DNA from 2 places in the Aquaspirillum sp. LM1 genome. Region 2 is predicted to be linked to the other one. Evidence: predicted binding sites of a transcription regulator. Region 2 holds the regulator's gene; the other holds the start of a gene.

The links. The regulator FNR, encoded in region 2, switches genes on or off when oxygen is low (the NO sensors DNR and NnrR bind a similar motif). The targets are predictions, from matches to a motif close to TTGATNNNNATCAA.
Positions count from the first base shown of each region.
Region 1: BXU06_RS10010 (universal stress protein) is a predicted target of FNR. The motif match lies at 5,064-5,077, and genes of this name have one in related genera.

Region 1 covers NZ_CP019509.1:2,326,514-2,341,262, forward strand. The annotation lists gene BXU06_RS09975 (6-phosphofructokinase) at 1-365, shown strand, start outside; gene BXU06_RS09980 (diheme cytochrome c) at 466-978, opposite strand; gene BXU06_RS09985 (DUF1924 domain-containing protein) at 1,041-1,421, opposite strand; gene BXU06_RS09990 (ferredoxin--NADP reductase) at 1,613-3,184, shown strand; gene BXU06_RS09995 (MoxR family ATPase) at 3,289-4,143, opposite strand; gene BXU06_RS10000 (hypothetical protein) at 4,147-4,563, opposite strand; gene BXU06_RS10005 (thioesterase family protein) at 4,560-5,015, opposite strand; gene BXU06_RS10010 (universal stress protein) at 5,240-5,725, shown strand; gene BXU06_RS10015 (DNA-binding transcriptional regulator) at 6,122-6,439, opposite strand; RNA gene ffs (signal recognition particle sRNA small type) at 6,688-6,786, opposite strand; gene msrA (peptide-methionine (S)-S-oxide reductase MsrA) at 6,914-7,477, opposite strand; gene BXU06_RS10030 (histone deacetylase) at 7,574-8,473, opposite strand; gene BXU06_RS10035 (tRNA-dihydrouridine synthase) at 8,556-9,515, shown strand; gene BXU06_RS10040 (low molecular weight protein-tyrosine-phosphatase) at 9,620-10,141, shown strand; gene BXU06_RS10045 (EAL domain-containing protein) at 10,131-12,977, shown strand; gene BXU06_RS10050 (CheB methylesterase domain-containing protein) at 12,974-13,663, shown strand; gene BXU06_RS10055 (sigma-54 dependent transcriptional regulator) at 13,724-14,749, shown strand, end outside.
Region 2 covers NZ_CP019509.1:1,383,451-1,398,199, forward strand. The annotation lists gene BXU06_RS05960 (NAD-glutamate dehydrogenase) at 1-3,053, shown strand, start outside; gene BXU06_RS05965 (RES family NAD+ phosphorylase) at 3,236-4,561, shown strand; gene BXU06_RS05970 (ISAs1 family transposase) at 4,729-5,826, opposite strand; gene BXU06_RS18085 (LysR substrate-binding domain-containing protein) at 5,847-6,230, opposite strand; gene BXU06_RS05980 (hydrogenase small subunit) at 6,592-7,692, shown strand; gene BXU06_RS05985 (nickel-dependent hydrogenase large subunit) at 7,692-9,485, shown strand; gene cybH (Ni/Fe-hydrogenase, b-type cytochrome subunit) at 9,501-10,208, shown strand; gene BXU06_RS05995 (HigA family addiction module antitoxin) at 10,218-10,544, shown strand; gene BXU06_RS06000 (NAD(P)/FAD-dependent oxidoreductase) at 10,686-11,669, opposite strand; gene fnr (fumarate/nitrate reduction transcriptional regulator Fnr) at 11,818-12,579, opposite strand; gene hemN (oxygen-independent coproporphyrinogen III oxidase) at 12,676-14,088, shown strand; gene BXU06_RS06015 (alpha/beta hydrolase) at 14,096-14,749, shown strand, end outside.

The sequences.
Region 1 (14,749 bases), 940 kb from region 2:
AGCGCGCTGCCCGCCATATTGCCTCGCAAGTGGACGTGGATCAGGCGTATGCGCTGGGCCAGAAGGCGGTGGAACTGGCGCTTGACGGTGCCAATTCGGTGATGCCGACGGTGGTGCGCGAAGCCGACAGCCCGTATACCTGGCATATCGGCGTGGCTGAGCTGAAGGACGTGGCCAATGTGGAAAAATTCATGCCGGCTGAGTTTATCAGCGCCGATGGCTTCCATATCACCGACGCCTGCCGCCGTTACCTGTCACCGCTGATTCAGGGCGAAGCCTTCCCGCCGTTTGCCAATGGCCTGCCGCAGTATGTGCGCCTGCAAAATCAGGCGGTAGCAGCCAAACTGCCTGCGTTCAAGGTATAAGCCATGCCACCCGCTAGGCGGGTGACAGGCTCACGGCACAGAGGCCCCGACGCGGTGAGCGTCGGGGCCTCTGTGCTTGTGCGGACTTCGACCAGTCCGCTCAACGCGGGATTTTGACCCGGTCCTCGTCAAAATCCCCTTTTTCTGCGCCGCTGTGGCAGGCCAGGCAGTTGGCGGCACTGCCAACAGACTGACGCCGCCATACCTCAGCGCGCACCTCGTCGTGCTTGCGGACAAACCAGGCGGTGGTGGTAATCCGTGGCGGCTCGCCCGCCTTGCGCGATGGCTCCAGCGGCAAACGGTTTACCGCCGATGCCGCCGCCAGAAAGGTGCGAATCGCCTGTTCGTCTTTTTTATCCAGCGTGGCATTGCTGCCGTAATGGTTTTTCAGCGTGTCCATCTGCTGCTGCCAGGCCGCAGCGGGTAACAGGCCGGGTGGATAAGCCATATGGCAGCTGGTACATTCGGTTTTCCACACAGCAGGCACCTGGCCCACGCTGAGCTGCTTCGGGCGTTTGCCATAGCCATGGTGGTGGTCATCATCATCGGCGTAAGCCAGGCTGCTGCACAGGGTCATGGCCAGCAAGAATATCGGGGCGCGTGTCCAGGTCATGGTGTGCTCTTGAATGCATGAATCAATCGGGGTGAAAGGTTGGGCAATCAGCGGGCCAGGGATTATTTCACGGTAACGATCCAGCTGATGAAATCACCTTTTTCCTGCGCGGTGCATTCACGTTTCAGCACATCATCACAATTGCGGCGAAACCATTTTTCCACTTTCTTGCTGTCGGTAAACCGGGTGGGGGTCACTGCCGGGGCAAGCGGCTCAATCGGGCGAAACGCGGGGGTTTTACCCGGCTGGCGCGGGTCGCTGCTGTGGCAGGTGGCGCACTGCATCGGCTTGCCGCTGGCACTGGATTCACGAAAATACAAGGCCTTGCCACGTTCGGCAGCAAACCCGGCAAACGCTGGGTTGGCTTGGCGCACCTGCTGTTCATAGTCTTTCAGCAAGGCAGGGTTGGCCTGGGCCAGGCTGGCCGACAGCAGTAATCCCATGACAATGAAACACTTCATCGAAAACTCCCTGGTACATAGTCAGTCTGGCTATCCTGGTCGAGAAAACTTAACAGTAGATTAACCCTCTTGATACTCAGGGATTTTGTGCTTTGTGGACGCCGCTAATCCCCGGTTAAGCTCAGCGCTTTAAGCTGATGGCGATACCTTGACTGTGCAGGAGCTGATCTGTCATGAAGCCGTTTTCCCGTTTTCGTTTTTATCACTGGGTGCTGGCCCTGGTGTTTGCCGCCGCATATCTGACCGGCGAAGATGCCGAGCTGGCGCATGTCTGGCTGGGCTATGGCTTGTTGCTGTTACTGGGGCTACGCCTGCTGCTGGCGCTGTTCAAGGCCAGGGGGTTTCCACGCCTGTGGCCATCGGGGCCGGCCTGGCGCAAGCCAGTAGGGGCGCTGGGGCGGATGGTTACCCTGAGTGCCTTGCTGGGCTTTGCTGCCACGCTGGGGCTGGGGCTGACCCTGGTGGACAACCGTGCCGCGCTGTCTGATGGCATGGCCAGGCTGATTCCTGCCGCACAGGCAGATTCGGGAGGCGAATTCAGCGCGCATACCCTCAGCCGCTGGTTGAGCGAGAGCGATGAAGTTCACGAGGCACTGGCCAATGCCGCACTGGCTTTGGTGGGCGGGCATCTGGCCTGGTTGCTGCTGTTTAACCGCCGTCAGGCGTGGGCGCTGGTACGCGGTAGCACGCCAGCGCAGGCCGCCAGCGCGACATCGTCCGGCCCGCAAGCGGCGCGAGCACCGCTGGCAGCGCCAATGCTGATGTCGCTGCAGGTGCTGGCAGTACAACGTGACCCCCGTGCCCAAGTCTGCCATATCCGCTTGCGCCGACCGGCACAAGCAGAGGGAGCAACATTTTTGCCTGGCCAGTTTCTGACCGTGGCGGTGCCCTTGGCGTCAGCGCCAGTGTGGCGCTGTTATTCGCTGTCCAGCGCGCCGCACGATGCGGACTGGCAGTTGACCGTCAAGCGGGTGGCTGGTGGCCAGGCGTCAAACTGGTTGAACGACCAATTGCAAGCGGGAGACCACTTGCGCGTGCGGGCACCGGCAGGGCAGTTTGTGGCCCCGTCGCTGGCACATGATCTGCTGCTGATTGCCGCAGGCAGCGGCATCACCCCGGTGTATTCGATTCTGCGCGCCGCCTTGCATGACGGCCAGGCAAACATCCGGCTGATTTACGCCAATCGCCAGGCCGATGCGGTGATTTTTGCCAGGGAAATTGCCCAGTTGCAGCGCGACTACCCACAGCGGCTGTCGGTACACTGGCATCTGGATACACAGGATGGCCGGCTGGACCGCCTGGCGCTGCTGCCTCGGGTGCAGGGCTGGACGCACGCCAATGCCATGCTGTGCGGCCCACAGGCGCTGATGGCTGAACTGGCGCGTGCCTTGCTGGCGGCTGGCATGCCGGCCAGCCGGATTTATCAGGAGCAGTTTCAGCCTGCCCAGGTTGGCACTCCCACCCCTGGTGGCGTAGCCAGCACACTGCAGGTGACGCTGGATGGCCACACCCACCAGTTGCCAGTGGCAGCTGGAGAGGTATTGCTGACGGCCATGGAGCAGCATGGTCTGCAGCCGCCCAGCGCCTGCCGCTCAGGGGCGTGTGGGGCATGCAAGTGCCGGGTGACTTCCGGGCAGGTACGGCTGCGGGAAAATGGTGCGCTGAGTACTGCCGAACTGGCCGAGGGCTGGATACTGGCTTGCCAGGCTGAGGCAGTGTCAGCCAAGGTGACGGTGCAGTATTGAGCGCTGACCACCCTCCACGACAACGGCCCTGGCGGCGATTCAGGGTCAGTGAAATCGCCGCCAGGGCCGTGTGCGCAAGCTGAGCGGGGTTGCTTGGTGTTGTGTTAACGACGGTTTTTCATCAGCCCGATCAAGCGGTCGAGCAGATGCTGGTCCTGCTCGTTTTTCAGCAGGGCACCCGCGTGTGGCGGCGCGCTGCTGCCGGCCAGGCTGGCCGCCAGCGGGGCGCTGCTGGGGGTCAAACGTTCGTCGGCCAGCAGGCGCAGCCAGTCGAGCAGTTCCGAGGTGGAGGGTTTTTTCTTCAGGCCGGGCAATTCGCGCACGGCCAGAAACACTTCCAGCGCTTCGGCAATCAGTTGCTCGCGCAGGTCGGGGTAATGTACCTGGATGATCTGGCGCAGGGTGTCGGCGTCGGGAAAGCGGATGTAGTGAAAAAAGCAGCGGCGCAAAAAGGCGTCGGGCAGTTCTTTTTCGTTATTGCTGGTAATCAGGATAATTGGCCGCTGGCGTGCGCGCACCTGCTGGCGGATTTCGTAGACGTAAAACTCCATCTGGTCGAGTTCGCGCAGCAGGTCGTTGGGAAACTCGATGTCGGCCTTGTCGATTTCGTCGATCAGCAGCACCGGTGCCTGGTCGGCGTCGAATGCTTCCCACAGCTTGCCCTTGATGATGTACTCGCCCACGTCGCGGCTGCGGCTGTCGCCCAGCTGGGCGTCACGCAGGCGGGACACGGCGTCGTACTCGTACAGGCCCTGCTGGGCCTTGCTGGTGGATTTGATTGGCCAGACAATCAGTTCTCGTCCCAGCGCCCTGGCCACTTCTTCGGCCAGCATGGTTTTGCCGGTGCCTGGCTCGCCCTTGACCAGCAGCGGGCGTTGCAGGGTGATGGCCGCATTGACCGCCATCATCAGGTCATCGGTGGCCACATAGTGTTCGGTGCCGCTAAACAGGGTGTGCATGGATTATTGCCGAATGAATTCTTCTTCCAGGGTATCCAGGGTGATGTGCCATTTGGCCATCATGTATTGCAGCAGGGCCATTTCCGGCTCGCTGATGGTGTCGTCGGCCTTGCACAGGTCAAGCGCGATGGCGCAGGTGAGCAGGCGTTTTTGCGGGTCGCTCACTTCGTCCAGCAGCAGGTCGGCGCGGGCGCGGTCGATCAGGTGGATGCTGCCATCGGGCTCGGCTTCATCGCTGATGTCGTTGCAGTAGTCGTGAAAAATGGTCAGGAACTGCTTGCGTTCCAGGTTGAGCAGGGAAAACAGGCTCAGACGCTCAAAGCTGTCCAGTTCACGCGGGTCCATCACCCCGTCTCCCATCATGAACATACACAGGATGCGGGCAATTGCCTGCGGGCTGTTGGGGGCGTAGTTTTTCATGCAGATTCCTTTGGGACAGCCAGTTCGGTCAAGCCGGCGCGCTCAAGAAAACGCGACGGAATAGGGGCAATTTTACGGGTTTGGTAGTCAAAAAACACAATACCGGTCTTGATGCGGGCAATTTCTTTTCCACTAGCCTGATTGTCCAGCTGGTAGAACATGTCAAAGCCGTAGGGATTGAAGTCGCCCAGGGCGATGCGCACGGTCAGTTGTTCACCATGAAAGGCCTCGGCGCGGTACACCACCACGGCGTCGGCCAGCACAATGCCCACGCCTTCAATGTCGATTTCGCTGTAGCCCAGCGATTTAAAGTATTGCAGGCGCGCTTCATGGGCGAGCGACAACACGGCATCATTGCCAAGGTGGCCGCCATAATTGATGTCGCCGATCCGCACAGCCACTTCGGTCTGGAAATGGCAGGCGTCCGGCAGGGTCAGCTTGACACGGGCCAAGGTTAACTCCAGTCAGGGTGGAAAATACGATCGAGTGTATGCGTGGCCTTGTGTTAAATCAACAGGCCAAGGGCTGGCTTTGCTAGACTGAAAGCCTGTTCTGTGGCGTTTGCATGCGATGAAAGGGTTTCATCCATGCTGCACAGGGGTCTGGCACAATCTGGCCGCTGTGGCGGGCGTGGCCTGTTCTGTGGGCGCAGCATGCCATTTTCAAGGAGTGAGCCATGTATCAACGGATTTTTGTCCCGGTTGACGACAGCAGCACGTCGCGTCGGGCACTGGAAGAAGCCATGCGTCTGGCCAAGCACACCGGGGCTACCCTGTTGCTGGCCCATGTGGTGGATTTGGCCCAGTTTGGCTGGGGCGGCACCGAGTTTCTCGATGCGTCTGAACTACAGAGCAATATCAAGGCCACCGGGGAAGCGGTGTTGAATGCCTCGTCGTCGCTGGTGGAAGCCGCCGGCCTGCCGTGCAATGCCACCCTGCTGGAAAGCTGGGGCGACAAAATGGCCGAGGTGCTGGTGCAGGAAGCAGAGGCCGAGCATGCCGAACTGATTGTGATGGGCACTCACGGGTTTTCCGGGCTGATGCATCTGCTGATGGGCAGTGTGGCTGAAGGCATCATGAAAAAAGCCTCGGTGCCGGTGATGCTGGTGCGCTCGAATGAAACCGGTCCGGTGACTGAGACAGTTGCTATGCCGTCGATTTGAGCGGCAAGCATCCGGTTTGCAGGGGTGGCATGGCGCAGCCTGCTGCAGACGGTATCGTCTGGGTGGCATGATAAACGCACAATGGCCTGTGTCCGCTGGATCATCTGCCTGGCCACGGGGCCAACCGGGCAAGGAAGATGTCATCGAATCACAGGCCATTGCGCATTCAATCATGCGCTGGCAATACTCAGCACGAAAAACAAGCTTGGCTGCTCTCCGTTTTGCCCCTGAATATGCGCAGTGCGTGACGTGTGCGGGCTGAAGTCAGGCGTTGGGTGCTGATGATGGCCTGCTATTGCTGGGCGGTGTGTAACAGTCTGGCATGACAGGATAGCCATGCCGGGCTGCGGGCTCCGGCCAGTCAACTGAGCAAACCCTCTCCGGCACCATGCCGGCTCAAGCCGAGGTGACAGCGTCGGATTGCATGTCGGCCTGGGCCTTGACGGCTTTACGCAGGCTCTTGTACAGATCCGGATGGGTGTCCTTGAGATACTCGATGATTTCAAAATCTTCGCGCTTGACCTTGGACAGATCCACCTGCTCGATATGCACCAGACGGAGCAGTTCACGAACCGGCTTGGGCATGTTGCGGCCCGATTCGTAGCGGGAGCCACCCGATTGGGTTACCCCGATCTTGCTCCAGAATTCTTGCTGGTTCAGGCCCAGCTTGCGGCGGATTTCCCGTGGGTTCGGGATTTTTTCAAACAGTTTCATAACATTTCCTCTCGTCGTTGGTAGCGTACGCCCCGTACTCAGGTTATAAGTCAGATTTGGAAAAATTCCAAACACATAGTGAGCTTGACTGTATTTTTAGCTGGAAGTTTCCACAACTACGTACTTCCACTTAATATTTTAACCAGCGGGGAAGATGACGACAACGGAATGCGACGAAAAGTTTCGTTAACGCGCAAAAGCGTGTCGTATTCAGGCATACGCACGTTTCGGGGAATACAAGAGGGGAAGGTGGCGAGCCTGACCCCCGGCACTTGCAATAAGCGGCTGTGGCTGCTTCCTTCCGGACCTGACCAGGTTCACCACCTTGCAATGCGGGGAGACCCGCCATAGAACTTACCATCATACCCGATGTGCCTTGCCTGGGGAAGCCCCACTGGCAATTTATTTTGACGCCCGCTGACAGCCGCTAAGGCTGCAGAGCTGACGCCACAACACAGTCGCTCTGTGTGTCGGTTATCCTTCCGTGCGAATCGCGTGGATAAAATACTGTTGTAATTTTGCAACTTTTGGTCCAACCACCGCCATGCAGTAAGGCTGCTGCGGATGGCGATCAAAGTAGCGGTAGTGCGTCATTTCTGCCGGGTAAAACACCCCAGCCTCGACCACCTGCGTCACCACCGGGTCAGGCCACACACCGTTTTCAGTCAGGTTGGCAATGGCCTGATGGGCGGCTTCCCGTTGCCGGGCATCGTGGTAAAACACGGCTGAGCGGTATTGGCTGCCAACGTCATGACCCTGCCGGTTTAAGGTGGTAGGGTCATGCGTGGCAAAGAACACCTCAAGCAACATACTGAAATCAATGATGTTTGCGTCAAAGACAATCTGCACTGCCTCGGCATGGCCAGTATCACCCTGGCAAATATCCGGGTAGGTGGGATTCTGGGTATGGCCGCCGATGTAACCCGAGCGCACGTCATGAACGCCGCGCAAGCGGGTAAACACCGCCTCCAGACACCAGAAACATCCGCCTGCCAACGTGGCTTGGCTCAGGGTCACTGCCGGAGCAGATATCATCATCAGGTCCTGTACGTAGAAATACTTAATGCAGCTACTGAGTACGGTATATGGGGTTTAAGCAAAAATTTCCAGCTTTTTTTTGCAAAAAAATCCCAATCACCTCGAATGCGCATAACGGCGGCAGGTTTCCCGCACGGTTTCCGTCTGCACCGCCACACTGGCGCTGATTGGTTGGGCATAGCCGCCCCCCATACATAACGCCACCGGCATGGCGTGCTGCGCGCACGCATCCAGCACCAGCCGGTCGCGTTGCGCCAGCCCGTCGGCGCTCAGACTGAGTTTGCCCAAGCGATCGGCAGCCAAAGGATCCGCGCCAGCCAGATAGATCACCAAATCCGGGCGAGCCTGGGCAAATAATGCTGGCAGGGCAGCTGACAAAGCCGCCAGATAAGGGCCATCACCGGTATGGTCAGGCAATTCGATATCCCAATCGCTGGCCACCTTGCGAAACGGAAAGTTGCCGGCACCATGCATGGAGAATGTGTAAATACTCGGATCGTCCTGGCACAGCGCCGCCGTGCCATTGCCCTGATGCACGTCCAGGTCAATCACCAGCCCACGGCGGATCCGTCCTTCCTGCTGCATCAGCCGCAACGCCACCACCAGATCGTTGAACACGCAAAACCCGCTGCCGGTCTGCCGGCTGGCGTGGTGCGTACCGCCGGCCAGATTGACACCGCAGCCGCTCCACAAGGCGCTGCGACAGGCGGCAATGGTGGCCCCCACCGAGCGGCGGCTGCGCTCCACCAGCGCAGCCGACCAGGGAAAACCGATTTCACGCTGGGCAGCTGCGCTGAGAGTGCCGCTGAATACCTGACTGATATAGTCGGGATCATGCGCCAATGCCAGTTCAATAGCGCTGGCAGCGTCTGGTTCGGCCAGCAGGGGCTGGGCAAATTCGGCCACGGCCTGGCGCAACAGCGCGTATTTTTCCATCGGAAAACGATGGCCGGGCGGCAGGGGCAAGGAAAAATGGTCAATGTAAAAAATCTGCATGCGGGCTGTCGGTATTCGCTGAGGGCGCGGGTACAATCGCCCGTTCGGTTATTGGCCCGGCAACGCGGCCTGGAATGTTGCCATGAGAATCCTGTTGGCCCCGATGGAGGGGCTGGTCGACGACCTGATGCGCGAACTGCTGACCAGCATGGGCGGCATCGACCAGTGTGTCACCGAGTTTGTCCGGGTTACCAGCCATCTGCTGCCCAGCAAAACCTTTTATCGACTCTGCCCGGAATTACTGCAGGGCGGACGCACGGCGGTTGGCGTGCCGGTCAGCGTACAGCTACTGGGGTCTGATCCCGCCTGCCTGGCGGACAATGCCGCCCGGGCAGCGGAACTGGGTGCGCTGGCAGTGGATCTGAACTTTGGCTGCCCTGCTCCCACGGTCAATCGTCATTGCGGTGGCGCGGTGCTGTTGCGTGAGCCGGCACGCTTGCAGCAGATTGTCCGGGCCGTCAGGGAAGCTGTGCCCGCCGGGGTGCCGGTCACCGCCAAAATGCGACTGGGCTACGACGACACCTCACTGACGCTGGACTGCGCCCGCGCGCTGGCCGAGGGTGGCGCGGCAGAGCTGGTGGTGCATGCGCGCACCAAACTGGAAGGTTATCGCCCGCCGGCGCACTGGCCATGGATTGCCCGCATCCGTCAGGCGGTAGCGATCAATGTGGTGGCCAATGGTGAAATCTGGTCGCTGGAGGATGCCCTGGCCTGCCGTCAGGCCAGCGGCAGCGCCGATATCATGATTGGCCGTGGGTTGGTGGCGCGCCCCGACCTGGCCTGGCAAATTGCCTGCCAGCAACGGGGGCTGCCGTATCAAGCACGCAACTGGTCGCAGATGCAGCCGGTGGCACAGCAGTTTTTTCAGCTGTTATGTCATCGGGCCGACAGCCAGTATCCCCAGGCACGGCTCAAGCAATGGCTGGCGCTGGTCAGCCGGGTATTTCCGGCGGCACAGCCTTTGTTGCAGCAGGTGCGTCAGCTCACCACGGTGGCGGCGCTGGAGGCCACGCTGGCTGAGTCGCGCTTTTGGGATGACTAAATTATGACCATGATATTTTATTTTGTGTACTATAGTTAATAAGCATCAGTTTTACCTGCCATGCCCCAGTATGGCATACGCCGTTTGCACGGCAAGGAACCTTCATGTCATCGCGCCATCCGCCCACCCAAATCCTGCTGGTCTGCATGGGGAATATCTGCCGCTCACCCACCGCCGAAGCCATTGCCCGCGCCCAGGCGCACGCCCGTGGCCTGGGCGGACGGGTGACACTGGACTCTGCTGGCACGCACGCTTACCACGTTGGGGAAGCCCCCGACCCGCGCGCCATCGCCAGCGCCAGACAGGCCGGTTACGACCTGACCGCCTTGCGCGCGCGCCAGGTGAACGCGATCGACTTTGCCCGTTTTGACTGGATTATCGTAGCCGACCGGCAAAACCTGGCCGAGCTGCAACGCCGCTGCCCGGCAGACCATCAGCACAAACTGCAGCTGATGTGCGCCTGGCTGGAGGGGCAGGACGTGCCCGATCCGTATTACGGCGGGCCAGAAGGGTTTGTCGACATGATCCACCTGCTGGAACAGGCGATGGCGGCCATGCTGGCGCAGCTGTGTCCCAGCAATCAAGCGGCACAGCGCGGCACGCCAGGGGGCACAGATGCACACTGACAGCCCGCCAGCGCTTTGGGACGAAGACGCCGATGACGATGCACAGGCCAGCAACTGGCCATTGGGGCTGGCGCAGGCCGACTGGCAACGGGCGGTGGGCGATGTGCTGTTCGAGTGCTGGCTGCCTACCCGCCAGTTGCGCTGTTCTGCCCAGCTGCGTACCTTGCTGGAACTGAGCGCGCTGCCATCCGACCCCTGGGAGGCCCTGCGCGAACGGGTACACCCCGAAGACCGCGCCGGCCTGCGCCACGCACTGGACACCTGCTGGCGCTCCAAAACCGGGCGGTTGCGCCATGAATACCGGCTGCGCACCGACCAGGGCCACTATCGCTGGGTGCTGATTCGCGGCTTGCTGATTGAGCGCGACGCGCATGGCGTGCCCCAGCACATGCTGGGTGTGCTCAGTGATATTTCGGCGCGCAAACAAACCGAAGCCATGTTGCAGCGGCATGAACATCTGGTGGCCAGCAGCTCGGACGCCATGTCGTTTATCGATGCCAATCTGGTGATTGTGCTGGCCAACCAGGCGATGAGCAGCCGCTTTGGCCTGCGCCCGGAGCAGGTGGTGGTGCGCAGCATTGCCGAAGTGTTTGGCCAGACCCTGTTTGTGGAAAGCATGCGCGACGGGCTGCAGCGGGCGCTGGCCGGTGAAGCGTTGCATTTTCAGCGCTGGATGGTGTACCCGGCACAGGGCCGGCGGTATGTCGATGTGCGTTACGACCCGTGTGGCCAGCCTGGCGACCCCTCGCACGGGGTGGTGATTACCGTGCGCGACATGACCGATTCTGCCCGTCAGTCCTTGCTGATGGCGCAAACCCAGCGCGCGGCCCAGGTGGGTGGCTGGGAAATCGACAGCCTGCGCCATGAGGTGTTCTGGACGGAAGAAATGTTTGCCCTGCTTGGGTTGGCTCGTGACCAGCAGGCACCGTCATTTGACGCGTTGCAGGCGCGTCTGCCGGCTCAACAGGCCGAACAACTGAGCCGCCAGTTGCAGGCGGCCATGGCCGGCACGCTGTCCGAGTTTGAGCTGGAGCTGGACCTGGCTGGCAACACACGGGTGCCCGACCGGGTGCTGTATCTGCAAGGGCGCAGTGAGCATAGCGCCCGACGTGGGGTGGTGCGGGTGTTTGGCTCGATTCAGGATGTCACCGCCAGCAAGGCGGCGCAGGATCAACTCAGGCTGGCCGCCACGGTGTTTGAATGCAGCCGGGAAGGGGTGTTCATTGCCGACGCCAAGCGCCGGCTGGTGGCAGTCAACCCGGCGTTTTGCCGGATGACCGGCCTGCGCGCCGACAGTGTGCTGGGCCAGCCGGTGCGCTGCCTGACCTCACCTCACCACGACGAAGCATTTTATCAGCAGCTGTGGCGCACTGCCGAGCAGGAAGGCGGCTGGCATGGCGAGCTGTGGGGCGTCAACAGCCAGGGGGAAAACTACCCGCAATGGGCATCGCTGACCACCGTGCGCGAAACCGATGGGCATATCAGCTATTATATTGGTATGTTTGCCGATATTTCGGCGCGCAAGGAAGCAGAAGCGCGCGTGCATCAACTGGTGCACTTTGACAGCCTGACGGATTTGCCCAACCGGGTCTTGCTCCAGCAATGCCTTCCAGATATGCTGAACGGGCATCGCTACACCCATCGCGGCCTGGGGGTGCTGTTCATCGACCTTGACCGCTTCAAGAACATCAACGACACCCTGGGCCATCAGCTGCTGCGCCAGGTGGCCGCCCGCTTGCACACCGGGCTGGGCCGCGAGGACTTGCTGTGCCGCTATGGCAGTGACGAATTTGTGCTGGTGCTGACCGGCATCGACCAGCCCACCGAGCTGGCCCGCCGCGCCGCACTGATTCAGGACGCCTTGCTGCAGCCACTGTGGGTGGCCGGCACCGAGTTGGCCCCCACCGTATCCATCGGGATCAGCGTGTTTCCCCAGGATGGCGGCAATGCCGACACCCTGCTGCAACATGCCGATGCGGCGCTGTACCACGCCAAATCGCAAGGCCGCAATAATGTGCAGTTTTTTACCGAGGCGCTGAATCTCCGCGCCAGCGAGTTCCTGCAGCTGGAGCACAGCCTGCGCCGTGCCTTGTCGCGCCATGAGTTTTGCCTGCATTACCAGCCGCAGATCAATATGGCCACCGGCCAGCTGGTGGGGATGGAGGCGCTGATTCGCTGGCAGCATCCTACCCTGGGGCTGGTGGCACCCAGCAAGTTCATTCCGGTGGCGGAAGATACCGGCATGATTGTTGCGATTGGCGAATGGGTGATGCTGGAAGCCTGTCAGGAAGCCCAGCGCTGGCAGCGCGAAGGCCTGACCGATGTGCCGGTGGCGGTGAATCTATCGGCCCATCAGTTCCGCGCCGGGGTCAAGGATTGCGTGTCCCGCGCGCTGGCCCTCAGTGGCCTGCCGCCGCAGCGACTGGAGCTGGAAGTGACGGAAAGCCTGGTGATGGGTGAAGCGGATCAGGTGATTGCCAGCCTGCGTGAATTGAAAGAGATGGGGTTGATTTTGTCGATTGATGACTTTGGGACCGGGTATTCCAGCCTGTCTTATCTGAAGCGGTTTCCGATTGATCGCCTGAAGATTGATCGATCGTTTGTCTGCGATATCGCCAGGAACCAGGACGATGCCGCAATTACCACGGCAATCATTCATCTGGGCCACAATCTGCGCCTGGAAGTGGTGGCCGAAGGGGTGGAAACCCCCGAGCAATGGCAGTTTCTGCGTCAGCATGGCTGTGACCATGTGCAGGGCTACTGGATCAGCAAACCACTGGACAGCGCCGCGCTGACAGTATTTTTACGCAACTGGCGCCAAGGATTGCCCTTATGACGGCTTCTTCTCCCCGCCTGCCGGCCAGTTTTACCCTGACCCCCAGCCACACCGCCGATATCGTGCTGCCGTTTCAGCCTGGCGAACGCCGGGCCAGTGGCACCGTGGTGGTGGTGGGCGCGTCCACCGGTGGCACCGAGGCACTGAAAACCCTGTTGTGCCAGCTGCCGGTGAGCATGCCGCCGATTGTGGTGGTACAGCATATGCCGGAAATGTTCACCCGCTCGTTTGCCAGCCGGCTGGACACGCTGGCGGCCTTGCGAGTCAAAGAGGCCGAACAGGGCGATGTGCTCAAGGCAGGGACGGTGTATATTGCCCCTGGTCATTCACATGTGCTGATTACCGCATCAGGCGGTGGGCTGAGCCTGCGCCTGTCGGACGCGCCAGAGGTGAATCGACATCGGCCTTCAGTGGATGTCTTGTTCCGTTCTGCGGCCAATGTGCTGGGACGTGCGGCGATTGGCGTAATCCTGACGGGCATGGGTCGTGACGGCGCGCGCGGCATGGCGGAAATGAAACAATGCGGCGGCTATAATCTGGCCCAAGATGAAGCCAGCTGCGTGGTGTTTGGCATGCCCAAGGAATCGATTGCCCTGGGCGGGGTAAACGAAGTGCTGCCATTGACCAATATTGCCTCACGTTTGATCGCATTATGTGAAAAGCGTACCACTTGGCCGCCGCATTAAGTAAACTCACGTAATTCTCCGGCTTGGGCCGGTTCATTCGAGTGGACGGAGACCTTCTGCATGCGCGATGAAGCTCGCCACGCACTGCCGGTGCTGGTCGTTGAAGACGACGCCGACCTGCGTGAAGCGATAATTGATACCCTGAGCCTGGCCGGCTACGCCACGCTGGAGGCCGCAGATGGCCACCAGGCGCTGGCGTGCCTGAAGCGCGAGCTGGTGGGCCTGGTGCTGTCGGATGCGCAGATGCAGCCCATGGATGGCTATCAGCTGTTTGCCGAGCTGCGCAGCCGCCACCCTGGCATCCCATTCATTCTGATGACCGCCTACGGCGTGATCGAGCGCGCCATCGAGTTGCTGCGCAACGGTGCATCACACTATCTGCTCAAACCATTTGAGCCGGATGGACTGATTACCGAAGTAGAGCGCCACATTCTCAAGCCGCGCAGCCGGGCCGAGCCGGACATGGTGGCGCAGGATGCCAGCATGCAGGAGGTATTGCGTCTGGCCAGCCGGGTGGCGGTGACTGACGCCACCGTGCTGCTCAATGGTGAAAGCGGGGTAGGCAAGGAGGTTGTGGCACGCTTCCTGCATCGGCATTCCATGCGTGCGGATGCACCGTTTGTGGCGGTCAACTGTGCGGCGATTCCGGAAAACCTGCTGGAGTCCACCCTGTTCGGCCACGAAAAGGGGGCCTTCACCGGTGCCAGCACCAGTTTTGCCGGCAAGTTTGAACAAGCGCAGGGCGGCACCTTGTTGCTGGACGAAGTTTCGGAAATGCCGCTGGCGCTGCAGGCCAAATTACTGCGGGTGCTGCAGGAGCGCGAACTGGAGCGGGTGGGCGGAACACGCACGCTGAAGCTGGATGTGCGGGTGATCTGCACCACCAACCGGGTTTTGGCGGATGAGGTCAGGAAAGGCACATTCCGCGAGGATCTGTATTTCCGGATCAACGTGTTCCCGCTAACGATTCCGCCTTTACGCCAGAGAAAGGGTGATATCGTGCCGCTGGCGCAGCATTTTCTGGAAAAATATGCCCCGACACACAAAAAACACCCGGTGCCCGCACTATCGGCAGCAGCTATCGAG
Region 2 (14,749 bases):
ACATGGGCGTGCGCGTACAGGACGAACGTCCGTATGCGGTGGAACGCGCCGACGGTGCCACGGTGTGGATCAACGACTTTGGCCTGGAAGTGGCCAATGTGGCCCATATCGAACAAGACGACGTGCGCGAGCGTTTCCAGCAGTTGCTGCGTCGGGTGGCAGCCGGCCAGGGCGAGAACGACGGCTTCAACAAGCTGGCGCTGCAAGCCGACCTGGACTGGCATGAAGTGCTGCTGGTGCGTGCGCTGGCCAAGTACCTGCGCCAGGCCGGGCTGACCTTCAGCCAGAGCTATATCGAACAATGCGTGGCCAACTACCCGGCCATCACCCGTGGCCTGGTGCGCTTGTTCATGGCCCGCCTCGACCCGGCCCAGCATGACCGCAGCCATGCCGCCGCGCTGGAAGCCGAGGTGCGCGAGCAGTTTGAACAAGTCAGCAACCTGGACGAAGACCGCATCCTCAACGGCCTGCTGACCATCATCCTGGCCATCCGCCGCACCAACTACTGGCAGCGCGACGCCGCCGGGCAGGTCAAGCCGTATCTGTCGTTCAAGCTGGAATCCGGGGCGATTCCCTTCCTGCCGCAACCGCGCCCGCTGTTTGAAATCTGGGTGTACGGCGCGCGGGTGGAAGGCGTGCATCTGCGCGGCAGCAAGGTGGCGCGTGGCGGCCTGCGCTGGTCGGACCGCATGGAAGACTTCCGCACCGAAGTGCTGGGCCTGGTGAAGGCGCAGATGGTGAAAAACTCGGTGATCGTGCCGATGGGCTCCAAGGGCGGCTTTGTCTGCAAGCAGCTGCCGCCGGCCAGCGAGCGCGAAGCCTGGCTGACCGAAGGCGTGGCCTGCTACAAGATGTTTATCTCCGGCCTGCTCGACCTCACCGACAACCTGGTGAATGGCCAGATTGTTCCGCCCGAGGCGGTGCTGCGTCTGGACGAGGACGACCCCTACCTGGTGGTGGCCGCCGACAAGGGCACGGCCACCTTCTCCGACATCGCCAACAGCGTGTCCGAGGCGTATGGTTTCTGGCTGGGCGACGCCTTTGCTTCCGGCGGCTCGGCGGGCTACGACCATAAAAAGATGGGCATCACCGCGCGCGGCGCGTGGGAATCGGTCAAGCGCCATTTCCGCCATCTGGGCATCAACACCCAGACGCAGGATTTCACTGTGATCGGCATTGGCGACATGGCTGGCGACGTGTTTGGCAACGGCATGCTGCTGTCCGAGCATATCCGCCTGCTGGCGGCATTCAATCACCAGCATATCTTCCTCGACCCCAATCCGGACGCCGCCAGCAGCTTTGCCGAACGCGCCCGCCTGTTCAACCTGCCGCGCTCCAGCTGGAGCGACTACAACACCGCGCTGATTTCTGACGGCGGCGGGGTGTTTGAGCGCCGCGCCAAATCCATCCCGCTGTCGCCGCCAGTGCGCGCCTGGCTGGGGGTGGAGCGTGACAGCATGGCACCCAACGAACTGATCCACGCCATTCTGCAAGCCCCGGCTGACCTGCTGTACAACGGCGGCATTGGCACCTACATCAAGGCCAGCACGCAAAGCCACGCCGAAGCCAACGACCGCGCCAACGACGGCCTGCGCGTCAATGGCAATGAATTGCGGGTGAAGGTGATTGGCGAGGGCGGCAACCTGGGCATCACCCAACTGGGCCGCATCGAATGCGCGCGCCATGGCGTGGCGCTGTCCAGCGACGCCATCGACAACTCCGCCGGGGTGGATTGCTCCGATCACGAAGTGAACATCAAGATCCTGCTGGGCGGGGTGATGCAGGCCGGCGACATGACGCTCAAGCAGCGCAATCTGCTGCTGGCCGAGATGACTGACGAAGTGGGCCAACTGGTGCTGCGCAATAATTATCTGCAAACCCAGATTCTGGCAGTGAACAAAGCCCATGCCGCACAAATGCTGTCGGCGCAGCAGCGCATGATCACCCAGATGGAAAAAACCGGCGAGCTGAACCGCGCGCTGGAATTCCTGCCTGACGACAGCGCCATTGCCGAGCGCCGCGCCAGCCGCCAGGGCCTGACCAGCCCGGAAGTAGCGGTGCTGCTGGCCTACAGCAAGATTTCGCTCGACCGCGCATTGCAGGCATCCACCCTGCCGGATCACCCCGATCTGGACAGCGTGCTGGTGAATTACTTCCCCACCGCCTTGCAAAGCCGCTTTACCGACGCCATGCACCGCCACCCGCTCAAGCGTGAAATCATTGCCAACCAGCTGGCCAACCAAGTGGTCAACCGCATGGGCACCACGTTTATCTTCCGCATGCAGGAAGAATCCGCCTGGCCGGCGGCAGACATCACCCAGGCCTGGGTGACGGTCAACCGCATCTTTGACGGCGAAGCGCTGTGGAACGCTATCGAGGCGCTGGATAACCAGGCCCCGGCTGACGTGCAGGTGAGCATGCTGGTGCAAGTGCGCACGCTGATCGAGCGCGCCACCCGCTGGCTGCTGCGCAATGGTCGCCCGCTGGATGGCATGGCCGCCTGGGTGGCACGTTGCTACGCGCCGATGGCCAGCTTGCTGGCGGGCCTGCCCAGCTGGATTGACGCCGCCCATTACCCGGCGGTGGCCGACTGGGAGCAGCGCCTGAGCAGCGCCAGCGTGCCGGCTGGATTGGCGGGGGTGATTGCCCGGCTGGACTTTGCCGTGGCCGGTTTTGACATTCTCGACCTGGCCCAGGCGCAAAGCCTGCCGCTGGGCGTGGTGGCAGCCAATTACTTCGAGCTGGGCCGCGTGCTGCAGCTGGACTGGCTGCGCGACGCCATCACCCGCCTGCCGCGCGACAACCGCTGGCAAGCCCTCACCCGCTCGGCACTGCGCGACGATCTGTATCGCCTGCACCGCGAACTGACCGCCAGCGCACTGACCTGCCCGGTATGCGGCGACCAGCAGTACGCCGCCCACTGGCTGGCCGGCAAGGGCGAACAGCTAGAAGTGTGCAAGCAGATGCTGACCGAGCTGCAAAGCTACGACACACTGGATTTGGCCATGCTGTCGGCAGGTATGCGCGAGGTGGGTAACCATCTGATGCGTTGATGGTGTGGTGGTGAAAATTTAGAGGGCGACCCGGAGTGAGTTCGGGTGAAGGGGAAACCGCGCGGGAGACCGCGCGGTTTTTTTGTGTTACGAATCAATACTGAGGGTTGCAACTATCAACTTGAATTTTCTTGATTTCCATATGAGCACGATGTACATTTCCACCTAATATAGACAAAATTGTGCGGCAACTTGCATCATTTTTAAGTATTTCAAACCAATCAGAAAATATCATTATGATTTGCATTAATTGCACAACACACAACCCGCTTAAAAATTTGATTATAGAAAATAATGAATTTGGGGTATGTAGTTACTGTGGTAAATCTGATTTGGCAATTAAAAAAACCGCATTATTTGATTACATCATAGACACAGTGCGCTCAAACACCATTGAACTTGAAGATCTCTCAATAACCACATTGTCTAATTTTTGGGGCGGCGGGGCGGATGACCAATGTATGCAATTTTCTGATTTATTAGAAATTAAGGCAGACTTAGAGAAAGAACCTTATGCGGAAGATTTTTATTCTCACATCCCAAATGACTTAATTTGGGATGAGGATGGCTCTACTCGAATTTTTTGTATAGACGACGGCATGGAGCGAGAAAATATTTTTAGTATTAAATGGGGTGAATTTGTTAAGCAGATAAAACACTCCTATAGGTTTTTTAATTCACACGCAAAAGATTTTCTGGATTCTGTTTTTCGTTTCTTGACAGAAGGTGGAAAATTAAAGCCTGAGCTGCTTAGATCAATTGCAGAAGGTGAGCCTATGTATAGGGCTCGAATTATATATTCTTACCAAGAGGCAAAGAGCTTTGAAAAAGATTTGATTGGTCAATTTGGCAAGCCTCCCAGCCATAAAGCAAGCAATCAGAGAATGACTCCCAGTGGCATTTCAACATTATATTGTGCTTTAGAACGCGAAACATGTTTAAGTGAAGTGAGAAGCATCACTGGCGATACCGTGGCCAGCGTTGCGCTAACTCCATGCTCAGAAATTGCCCTGCTTGACTTAAATCGACTGAATTTAATTCAACCGCAACCCCCATCCTTGCTGGATAAAACATACCGCGAAGTGGTACACTTTAAAGCATTTATTGCGTCACTTATTACTGAAATGTCAAAACCCAAGCGCCGGGAGGATGAGCTTGGATATTTGGCAACTCAAGCCGTATTTGAATATCTGAGAGCAAGTTTTTGTGATCAAATTCATGGGCTTGCTTTTTCATCAGTGCAAACAGGGGTTGGCACTAATGTTGTTATATTTCCAGAGTTCAGTTCAATTGGAAAGAAAGAAGACTACACCCCTCCAGAGCAGATTGACAATCCCTTCGAAGAGCCAATTTACTTTTACATTCAAGAAGACTCACTTCGCTGGCACAAAGTTAGATCGATTGTTACTCAGGCAGATGAATATTTTTCGCACCATAATCCTCAAATGCACCCTGAAGAATATTTATCTGTAGCCATAAAAGACAAGAGCTTGTATGGCCCCTATTAAAGATACGCTGAAAAATGTGACTCGTACGAAGGAGGGAGTCCAGGATTTTGATCTTGCTGGACTCTGTTTTTGGCAAACACGATGTTCCTGAATAAATTAGCGCATCCTTAAGAGTGTTGTATTTTTTGAAGCAGTTATCCCAACACCAGGGCCTCCGCACTCGGACATCATATTGGTTCGAGCCCAAGTACCCGGACGCGTTCTTCGTCCGACCATGCGGTGGCCTTGCGCTTCATGCGCAAGCTCATCTTGCCGTTTTTTCCCATCGGGACCGGTCGCACCAAATTCAGCACCATCTTTTTCAATAACGACAGGTTCTGCGGCGCGTAATCCTTGCGCACCGTACTGGCATCCTCGCCAAATCCCACATCCAGCACCCAGTGCAGCCGGTTTTCGATGCCCCAGTGTGCGCGTACCGCACGCCCCAGCGCTTCACCATCCAGATCGCGCGAACTGATGTAATAACGCCGCTCCCATTGTGCTGGCTTGTCGCCCTCCTTCCGCCACGAATCGATCACGCCAATACTTTTGCAAGCTGGCCAGGCCGTCGTGTCGATATGCCCTGCAGCCGGAATCACCCGCGCCGTCTGTACCACTTTCCGGCCATGGCGGTCCTCGACCATCGGCCACGGCACGGCGGCTTCACCCAGTTCGATCACCGCCGCCTCAACCGCCTTTTGCAGCGAGGGTTGGTTACCTTTGACCGCCAGCAGGTAATCACCTTCCTGTCGGTGAATTTGTGCCGCAATGTCGCGCTGGCAACCCATGGCATCGATGCTGACCAGCAAGCCCTTGAGGTATAGGCTTTCCAGCAGGATGGGGATCGCCGTGATCTCATTGCTTTTGTCGTGTACTTTCTCCTGCCCGAGCACCAGTCCGGCCTGGGTGGCAAAGGCACTCACCATATGGATGGCGCGTTCGCCACCGCTGCCAGAGCCGCGTAAGGTTTTGCCATCAATGGCCAGCGTTTCGTGACTCAGTGCCGGCAGAATGTCGCCGGCCCAGTCACGGAATGCCTGCTCGAACTGCCTGGGGTCGAGCATGCGGAATACGCGGATGAAGGTGTCTTCTGAGGGGATGCCATTCGCCAGTTTGAGGAAACCTCGCAGCCAGTCCTGCTTGTAACGTGCCCACGCCACCATTTCTTCGAAGGTGTCGTTGTCCGACAGCATCGCGCAGATGGCCACCACCAGGAGTTCACGGAAGTCATGACGCGTTCCGTTACTGGGGCTGCGTGGATCGTCAATATGTTCAAGGGCTTGCATCAGGCTGACTCCGGCAGTGCTCATGTTGGGATTGGGCAAAGCCTGATAGTGGACAACAAGTTCGCAGCCGGTGCAAACCTCAGCTCATGGCGCTTGTTAGCTATGCATTCCGAGTGCGGAGGCCCTGATCCCAACACCCCCAGCAACCCCGCCCCCGACGGGCGGTCCCGCCGATGAATCCGCCATAGCGTGCGCGTCAGCACCGGCAGGTCGGCGCGCAGTTCCACCAGCGCGCCGCTGGCCAGCAGTTCCGCCACCACGCGCCGTGACAGGCAGCTGACGCCCAGGCCGGCGGCGGCGGCGCGTTTGATGGCTTCGGAGTCGTCCAGCCAGGGGATGACTTCCAGCTCGGGGTGCTGGTATGGGCCTTCTACCAGGCCAAAATCCACGGTGCAGGCCAGCACGGCGGCACGAGTCGCGGGTGTTGGCCACGCGCAGGCTCAGCCGGCAATCCGGTTGCTGGCGGCGCAGCACCCCAGGCGCTGGGGCAGCAGGTAATTGGCGGCGGTGCTGCTGGCCACTCAGCCGATGGTGCGCGCCGATGCCCAGCGCGCCAGCGTAGCACCACCACATAGGCGGCGCTCACCCAACTTATCACCCTGTCTACCCAGCTGCAAAGCTGCTTACCACCCACACCGTGCCACCCCTAATCAAGCTGCTGTTTTGTCAGCGGTTTTATTGTCGGGAAGCTTGGCACGCATCTTGTTGTCTTCTTGGCATGCACTGAAGCTTTTCCCGCCACGTACATAAGGACAATAAGACGAGATGGAGACTTTTTACAACGTGATGCGGCGTCAGGGGGTCACCCGTCGCAGCTTCCTCAAATTTTGCAGCCTGACGGCCACCTCGCTCGGGCTGGGGTCGGCATTTGTGCCGAAAATTGCTCACGCACTGGAAACCAAGCCACGCGTGCCAGTGATCTGGCTGCACGGGCTGGAGTGCACCTGTTGCACCGAATCGTTCATCCGCTCGGCGCACCCGCTGGCCAAGGACGCGATTCTGTCGATGATCTCGCTGGATTACGACGACACCATCATGGCGGCAGCTGGTCATCAGGCGGAAGCCATCCTGGAAGAAATCCAGCAAAAGTACAAAGGCAACTACATTCTGGCGGTGGAAGGCAACCCGCCGCTGAATGAAGATGGCATGTTCTGCTTTCCCGGTGGTGAGCCGTTTGTGGAAAAACTCAAGCGCCTGTCCAAAGACGCCAAGGCGTTGATTGCCTGGGGTTCGTGCGCCTCCTGGGGCTGTGTGCAGGCGGCCAAGCCCAACCCCACCCGCGCCACGCCGGTACACCAGGTGATTCTGGACAAGCCGGTGATCAAGGTGCCGGGTTGCCCGCCGATTCCGGAAGTCATGGCGGCGGTGATCACCTATATGGTGACGTTTGACCGCATGCCCGATCTGGACCGCCAGGGCCGGCCCAAGATGTTCTACGGCCAGCGCATTCACGACAAATGCTATCGCCGCCCGCATTTCGACGCCGGCCAGTTTGTCGAGCAGTGGGACGACGAAGGCGCGCGCAAGGGCTATTGCCTGTACAAGGTGGGCTGCAAGGGCCCGACCACCTATAACGCCTGTTCCACCATTCGCTGGAATGACGGCGTGTCCTGGCCGGTGCAGTCTGGCCACGGCTGCCTGGGCTGCTCGGAAGATGGCTTCTGGGACAAGGGTTCGTTCTACGACCGGGTGACCGGGATTCCGCAATTCGGCATTGAGGCCAACGCCGACACCATCGGCCTGACCGCCGCTGGCGGCGTGGGGGCTGCCATTGCCGCGCACGCGGCAGTGAGCGCGCTCAAGAGCACGGCGCTGAAAAAACAGGACCTGAAACCGATCGAGACCACCCAGCCGGAGGATAAATAATGAGCAGTTACACGACACAAGGGTTCTCGCTGGACAATAGCGGCCGCCGCGTGGTGGTGGACCCGGTCACCCGCATCGAAGGCCATATGCGTTGCGAGGTTAACCTCAACAGCCAGAACATCATCACCAATGCGGTGTCCACCGGCACCATGTGGCGCGGCCTGGAAGTGATTCTCAAGGGCCGTGACCCGCGTGACGCCTGGGCGTTTGTCCAGCGCATCTGCGGCGTGTGCACCGGTACCCACGCGCTGACCTCGGTACGTGCGGTGGAAAACGCCCTGGGTATTGCCATTCCGAAAAACGCCAACCTGATCCGCAACCTGATGCAGGCCACGCTGTATGTGCACGACCATCTGGTGCACTTTTATCACCTGCACGCGCTGGACTGGGTGGACGTGGTGTCGGCGCTGAAGGCTGACGCCAAAAAAACCAGCGAACTGGCGCAAAGCATTTCCAGCTGGCCGAACTCCAGCCCCGGTTACTTTCACGACCTGCAAATGCGGCTGAAAAAGTTTGTCGAATCCGGCCAGCTTGGCCCGTTCCGCAATGGCTACTGGGGCCATCCGGCCTACAAGCTGCCACCGGAAGCCAACCTGATGGCGGTGGCGCACTATCTGGAAGCGCTGGATTTCCAGAAGGAAATCGTCAAGATTCACGCCATTTTTGGCGGCAAGAACCCCCATCCGAACTGGCTGGTGGGCGGCATGCCGTGTGCCATCAATCTGGATGGCGTGGGGGCGGTGGGCGCGGTGAATATGGAGCGGCTGAACCTGGTCAAGGACATCATCGACCGCTCGATTGCCTTCTGCGAACAGGTGTATGTACCTGATCTGATTGCCATTGCCGGTTTTTACAAGGATTGGTCCAAGATCGGCGGCGGCCTGGCCAGCCAGAGCCTGCTGTCCTACGGCGACTTCCCCAGCATTGCCAACGATTACAGCGAAAAAAGCCTGTTGCTGCCGCGTGGTGCCATCATCAATGGCAAGCTCACCGAAGTGCACCCGGTGGATCTCACCGCGCCGGAAGAAATTCAGGAGTTCGTCACTCACTCCTGGTACAGCTACGGCGACGACAGCAAGGGCCTGCACCCGTGGGATGGCCGCACCGAGCCAAAATTCGAGCTGGGCAAGGGCCACAAGGGCACCAAGACCAAGATCGAACAGCTGGACGAATCGGCCAAGTATTCGTGGATCAAGTCGCCGCGCTGGAAGGGCCACGCCATGGAAGTGGGCCCGCTGGCCCGCTACGTGATTGGCTATATGCAGAACAAGCCGGAATTCAAGGAGCCGGTGGACGCGCTGCTGAAAAAGCTGGATGCGCCGGTGGAAGCCTTGTTCTCCACCCTGGGTCGCACCGCCGCCCGGGGTCTGGAAAGCGTGTGGGCCGCGCACGAAATGCGCCGCAACTACGACGAGCTGATTGCCAACCTGAAGGCAGGCGACACTGCCACCGCCAATATCGAAAAATGGGAGCCGTCCACCTGGCCCAAGCAGGTGAAGGGCGTGGGCTTTACCGAAGCGCCGCGCGGCGCGCTGGGCCATTGGCTGAAAATCGATAACACCCGCATCGACAGCTACCAGTGCATCGTGCCCACCACCTGGAACGCCGGCCCGCGTGACAACAAGGGCCAGATTGGTGCCTACGAAGCCAGCCTGATGAACACCCAGCTGGCCAAGCCGGATGAGCCGCTGGAAATCCTGCGCACCCTGCACAGCTTCGACCCCTGCCTGGCCTGCTCGACGCATGTCATGAGCCCGGAAGGTGAAGAGCTGGTGCGCGTGGCTGTGCGCTAACCCGGAGGATGGCAAATGAAAACCTATGGTTTTGATGGCGACGCACCCGCGCAGGCGGGCCGGCGCAAGGTCACCTCGGTGTATGTGTACGAAGCGCCGCTGCGCTTGTGGCACTGGGTCACCGTGCTGTGCATCATCGTGCTGTCGGTCACTGGCTACCTGATTGGCAAGCCACTGCCCAGCGTGCCGGGTGAGGCAACCTTCAACTATGTGATGGGCTATATCCGTTTTGCCCACTTTACCGCCGGTTATATTCTGGCTGTGGGGTTGGTCGGACGGCTGTACTGGGCGCTGGTGGGCAACCACCACGCCCGGGAAATCATCCTGGTGCCGGTGTGGGACAAACAGTGGTGGAAAGAATTTCTCTTTGAAATCCGCTGGTATCTGTTTCTGGAGCGCTATCCGAAAAAGTACATCGGCCACAACCCGGTGGGCCAGATTGCCATGGCCAGCTTTTTGTGGATTACCCTGTTCATGTGCGTGACCGGTTTTGCCCTGTACGGCGAAGGCACCGGTGCCGGCAGCTGGGCGCACAGCATGTTTGGCTGGGTGATTGGCGCGTTTGGCAGCAGCCTGGACGTGCACAACTGGCACCGGCTGGCCATGTGGGGAATTGTGCTGTTTGTGATGGTGCATGTGTACGCCGCCATCCGCGAGGACATCATGTCCAAGCAGAGCATGATTTCCACCATGGTCAGCGGTTTCCGCATGTTCAAGGACTGAGGACGCACGATGAACGCGCCCCTGCCCTCCCTCGCCCGCTGGCCCGCGTTTGGCGGCAACCGCGCCCCCTTGCATCCGGGGCGCTTTCTCGCCACCCGCATCCTGGCCCCGCTGGGCCTGAGCCAGCTGGCGGCGGCGCAGGCGCTGGGCATGTCGCGCCGTCGGCTGAACGAAATGATCCATGGCCGTCGCGCCATCACCCCGGACACCGCCTTGCGGCTGGCCGCGTGTTTTGGCGTGGACGCCGGCTTCTGGCTGCATTTGCAGGCGGATTGGGATTTGTATACGGCCCGTCGCCAGCTGACTCCGCATAAAAACAGCCTGGAAGCGGCTTAGTGCGGTATTCGCGCAGGCAGACGTCTTGTGTCTCTTGCCCCGGCATCTGCTGGGGCAATTTTTTGCCGTGCGAACCATTGCCCATGCGGGCCCCCGGCGTAGCGGCGTGTAGCCGGCTGGCCGGGCGTGGCGATGCCAGTGCTACCCTGCCGCCTGCACCGCCATCGCCAGCGCCCGACCGCTTAGCCAGGCGTCTTCAATCCGTGTACCCAGGCACCAGTCACCGCACAGCCCCAGGCCAATATCCGCTGCGTAGACCTGTCCCAGTGTCAGCGGATTGGCCGCCTGCCCATACAGCCAGCGGTGGGCGCTGCGGCGGCTGACCTCCACTTCGACATCCACCAGGTCAGCAAATGCAGCGTGCAGCAATGCGGCCACCTGCTCGGCGCGGGTGTCCAGTTGCTGCTGCGACCAGGCCGGGGTGGCGTGAATCACCCAGCCTTCACGGCCCGTGCGTCCTGGCTTGCTGGTATTGCGCGCCAGCCAGCGAATCGGGCCGTGCTCCACCCAGGCGGCGTCAATTGGCAGCGGCAGGCGGTCTGGCAGTTCCAGCATGGCCGCCCAGCATGGCTCCATCGCCACGCTGGCAGCCAGCGCCTGCAGTTCCGGGGCTGGGCCAAGCAGGGCCGCAGCCTGCGCGGGCGGGACAGCCAGCAGCACCTGGCGGGCCAGCCAGGCGGGCTGGTCGTCGGCAAAGCTGAGCTGCCAGCCTTGTTCCTGGCGCTGCAATGCCACCAGCCGCTGCCCCAGCGCAACGTCCAGACCATCGGCCAGGCTGCGGCACAGGCTGCTCATGCCTGGTTGCGGCACATAACGCTGTTCCGGATAGGCGGGTGTCTGGCCCTCTGCACGCCACTGCACCACCTGGCCGGTCCAGGCGGCGCAGCGGCCATCTACCAGCCAGCGCGCCACTTCGGCGATAAAGTCGGGGTGGCGGGCGGTAAAATATTGCGCGCCGTGGTCGATGGCAAACTGCTCGCCACGCCGGGTGGCCATGCGCCCACCCATGCCCTTGCTTTTGTCAAACAGCTGCACCTGATAGCCGGCGGCGGCCAGCTGGCGGGCGCAGGTCACCCCGGCCAGACCTGCGCCAATCACGGCAATGTCGGTATGAAAGGCCAACATGCGCATGCTCCTGAAGATGGCTTGAGCGGGCCATTGTGCGCGTTCGGCGTATTTTTGTATAGGACAAACAGGCAAATGGAGCCGAACAAAACCCCCGCGCCAGGCGGGGGTGAGTGTGTCCAGCCAGCGATGGCGTCAGCGCAGCAGGCTACATGGCATGGGCGTGGCTTTGCTGGCTGCCCGAGCAGCCAGAAATCAGCGCCTTGAGCGCTGCCGGCTGAATCAGCTGGATATGCTTGTGCTCGACAGTGATCCAGCCATTGGCCTGAAAGCGCGACAGCGTGCGGCTGACGGTTTCCAGTTTCAGCCCGAGGAAGGAGCCGATTTCTTCCCGGCTCATGCGCAGGATGAAATCATTGGCGGCAAAGCCCCGGGTGGAAAAACGCAGCGACAGGTTGAGCAGGAACGCCGCCAGCCGCTCTTCGGCCTTCATGTTGCCCAATAACAACATCACCGACTGATCGCGGACAATTTCGCGGCTCATCAAACGGAAAAAATGATGTTGTAAACTGGGAATGTCACGGCCAAGGCTTTCCATCCGCGAAAACGGCAGCTCGCACACTTCACTGTCTTCCAGCGCAATGCTGTCGCAGCCGTGGGCGTTGGCCGAGATGCCGTCCAGGCCCAGCAGCTCGCCAGACATGTGAAAGCCAGTCACCTGTTCGCGGCCATCATGGCTGCCCACACAGGTTTTGAAAAAGCCGGTACGCACGGCAAATACCGACTTAAAGCCTTCTCCTGCACGGAACAGGTATTCGCCGCGCTTGAGCCGGCGCGACTGGCGGATCACCGCATCCAGCTGCGACATTTCTTCGCGGCTCAGGCCGATGGGCAGGCAAAGCTCGCGCAAACTGCAATTCGAGCAGGACACCTTAAGGGTGTGAATCGGGATATTGGTATGTTCAACCATGGTATTTCGCATGAACGGTGACCTGAGCTTGATGCATGTCAAACCATACTTAACAGGTTTGTTGCAAAGTTTGCAACCTGCCCAAGGAATTTTCTGATGACTGCAACAACTGCTATGCTGGCGCCGACTCGTTGTGAGTTTGACCGCGCCTTGATTGAAAAACTCGACGGCTATGGCCCGCGCTACACGTCGTACCCGACGGCAGACAGGTTTCATACCGGTTTTACCGAGCGTGATTATCGGCATTGGCTACAACAGAGGCAAATTGGCGCAAGCGCCTGGCCGTTGTCCCTGTATGTGCATCTGCCTTTCTGTAATACCGTGTGTTACTACTGCGCCTGTAACAAGGTCATCACCAAAGACCGCTCAAAAGCAGACATCTACCTCGATTATCTCGAAAAAGAGCTGACTTTGCACGCAGAAGCGTTAGGTGACGGCGTGCGCGAGGTGGCGCAGTTGCATTTTGGTGGCGGCACGCCCACTTTTTTGAACGACGCCCAGCTTACCCGGCTGATGGCGGCGATTCGTCAGCACTTTCATTTGCAGACCGGCGGCGAGTTCTCCATCGAAATCGACCCGCGCAAGGTCAGCGCCGACACCGTGCGCCTGCTGGCCAGCCTGGGCTTCAACCGCATGTCGGTGGGCGTGCAGGATTTCGACCCCGCCGTGCAGGCGGCAGTCAACCGCATCCAGAGCGAGGCAGAAACCCGGCTGGTGATCGACACCGCCCGCGCTGCCGGCTTTAAATCGGTCAGCATCGACCTGATCTATGGCCTGCCGCTGCAAACCGTCGACAGCGTGATGCGCACCGTCGAACGGGTGCTGGCCATGGACCCCGACCGGCTGGCCATCTACAACTACGCCCACCTGCCGCATATGTTCATGCCGCAACGACGCATCAACGAGGCCGAACTACCCAGCGCCGAAGTCAAGCTGGACATTTTGCAGGCCGTGGTCACCCGGCTGACCGATGCCGGTTATGTGTTCATTGGCATGGACCACTTTGCCAAACCGGATGATGACCTGTCGGTGGCACTTAAGCAAGGCCGGCTGCAACGGAATTTCCAGGGTTACTCCACCCACGCCGACCACGACCTGCTTGGCATCGGCGTTTCCGCCATCGGCAAGCTTGGCCCCACCTACAGCCAGAACGTGCGCACGCTGGACGAATACTACGGCGCGCTGGATGCCAACCTGCTGCCCACCCTGCGCGGCATGGTGCTGACCGAAGACGATATTTTGCGCCGCAACATCATCCAGCGGCTGATGTGCCAGTTTGCCCTGTCCAAAGAAGCCGTTGAAGAAGTTCACGCCATCGACTTTGCCGGCTACTTTGCCCCGGAACTGGAACAACTGGCCGAATACGAACGCCACGGCATGCTCACCATCGACAAGGAATGGATTACCGTCACCCCCAGGGGGCGTTTTCTGATCCGCACCATCGCCATGGTGTTTGACCGCCATCTGCGCGAAAAACAGGCTCAGGCGCGCTATTCCCGCGTGATTTGACCCCCTGATGCCGCACTGGTTCTGGCCGCTGCTTGGCCTGGCGGCGCTGCTGGCTGCCGGGCGGGCCGGCAAAGCCTGGCTGCTAAGCCGCCTGCGCCGCAGCCTGACCCCGGAGCGGGTGCAGCGGCCCTACGCCCTGCCCGCCGTGCAGCGCGTGTTGCAACCGTGCCGGATTGCCACGGTGGGTGCGCGTCAGCTGGCCGGCTGGTACAGCCCGCCCTCCACCCCCACCACACCCATCCTGATTGTGGCGCATGGCTGGGGCAGCAGCGCCGCGCTGATGCTGCCGCTGATTGCCCCACTGCACGCCACCGGCTACGGCATTCTGGCCTACGATGCCCGCTGCCACGGCCATAGCGACGACGACAGCTACAGCGCGCTACCACGCTTTGCCGAAGACCTCGACGCCGCGCTGGACTGGCTGGCGGGTCAGCAGGGGGCCAATGCCGCCCCGCGCTGGCTGCTCGGCCATTCGGTGGGCGCTGCCGCCTGCCTGTGGGTGGCCCGCCGCCGTCCGGGCGTGGCCGGCGTCATCAGCCTGTCGGCGTTTGCCCATCCCGGCGAACTGATGCGGCGCTGGCTGACGGCCAGGCATATTCCCTACTGGCCGCTGGGCCACTGGCTGCTGGCGCAGATTCAGCAGATCATCGGCCACCGCTTT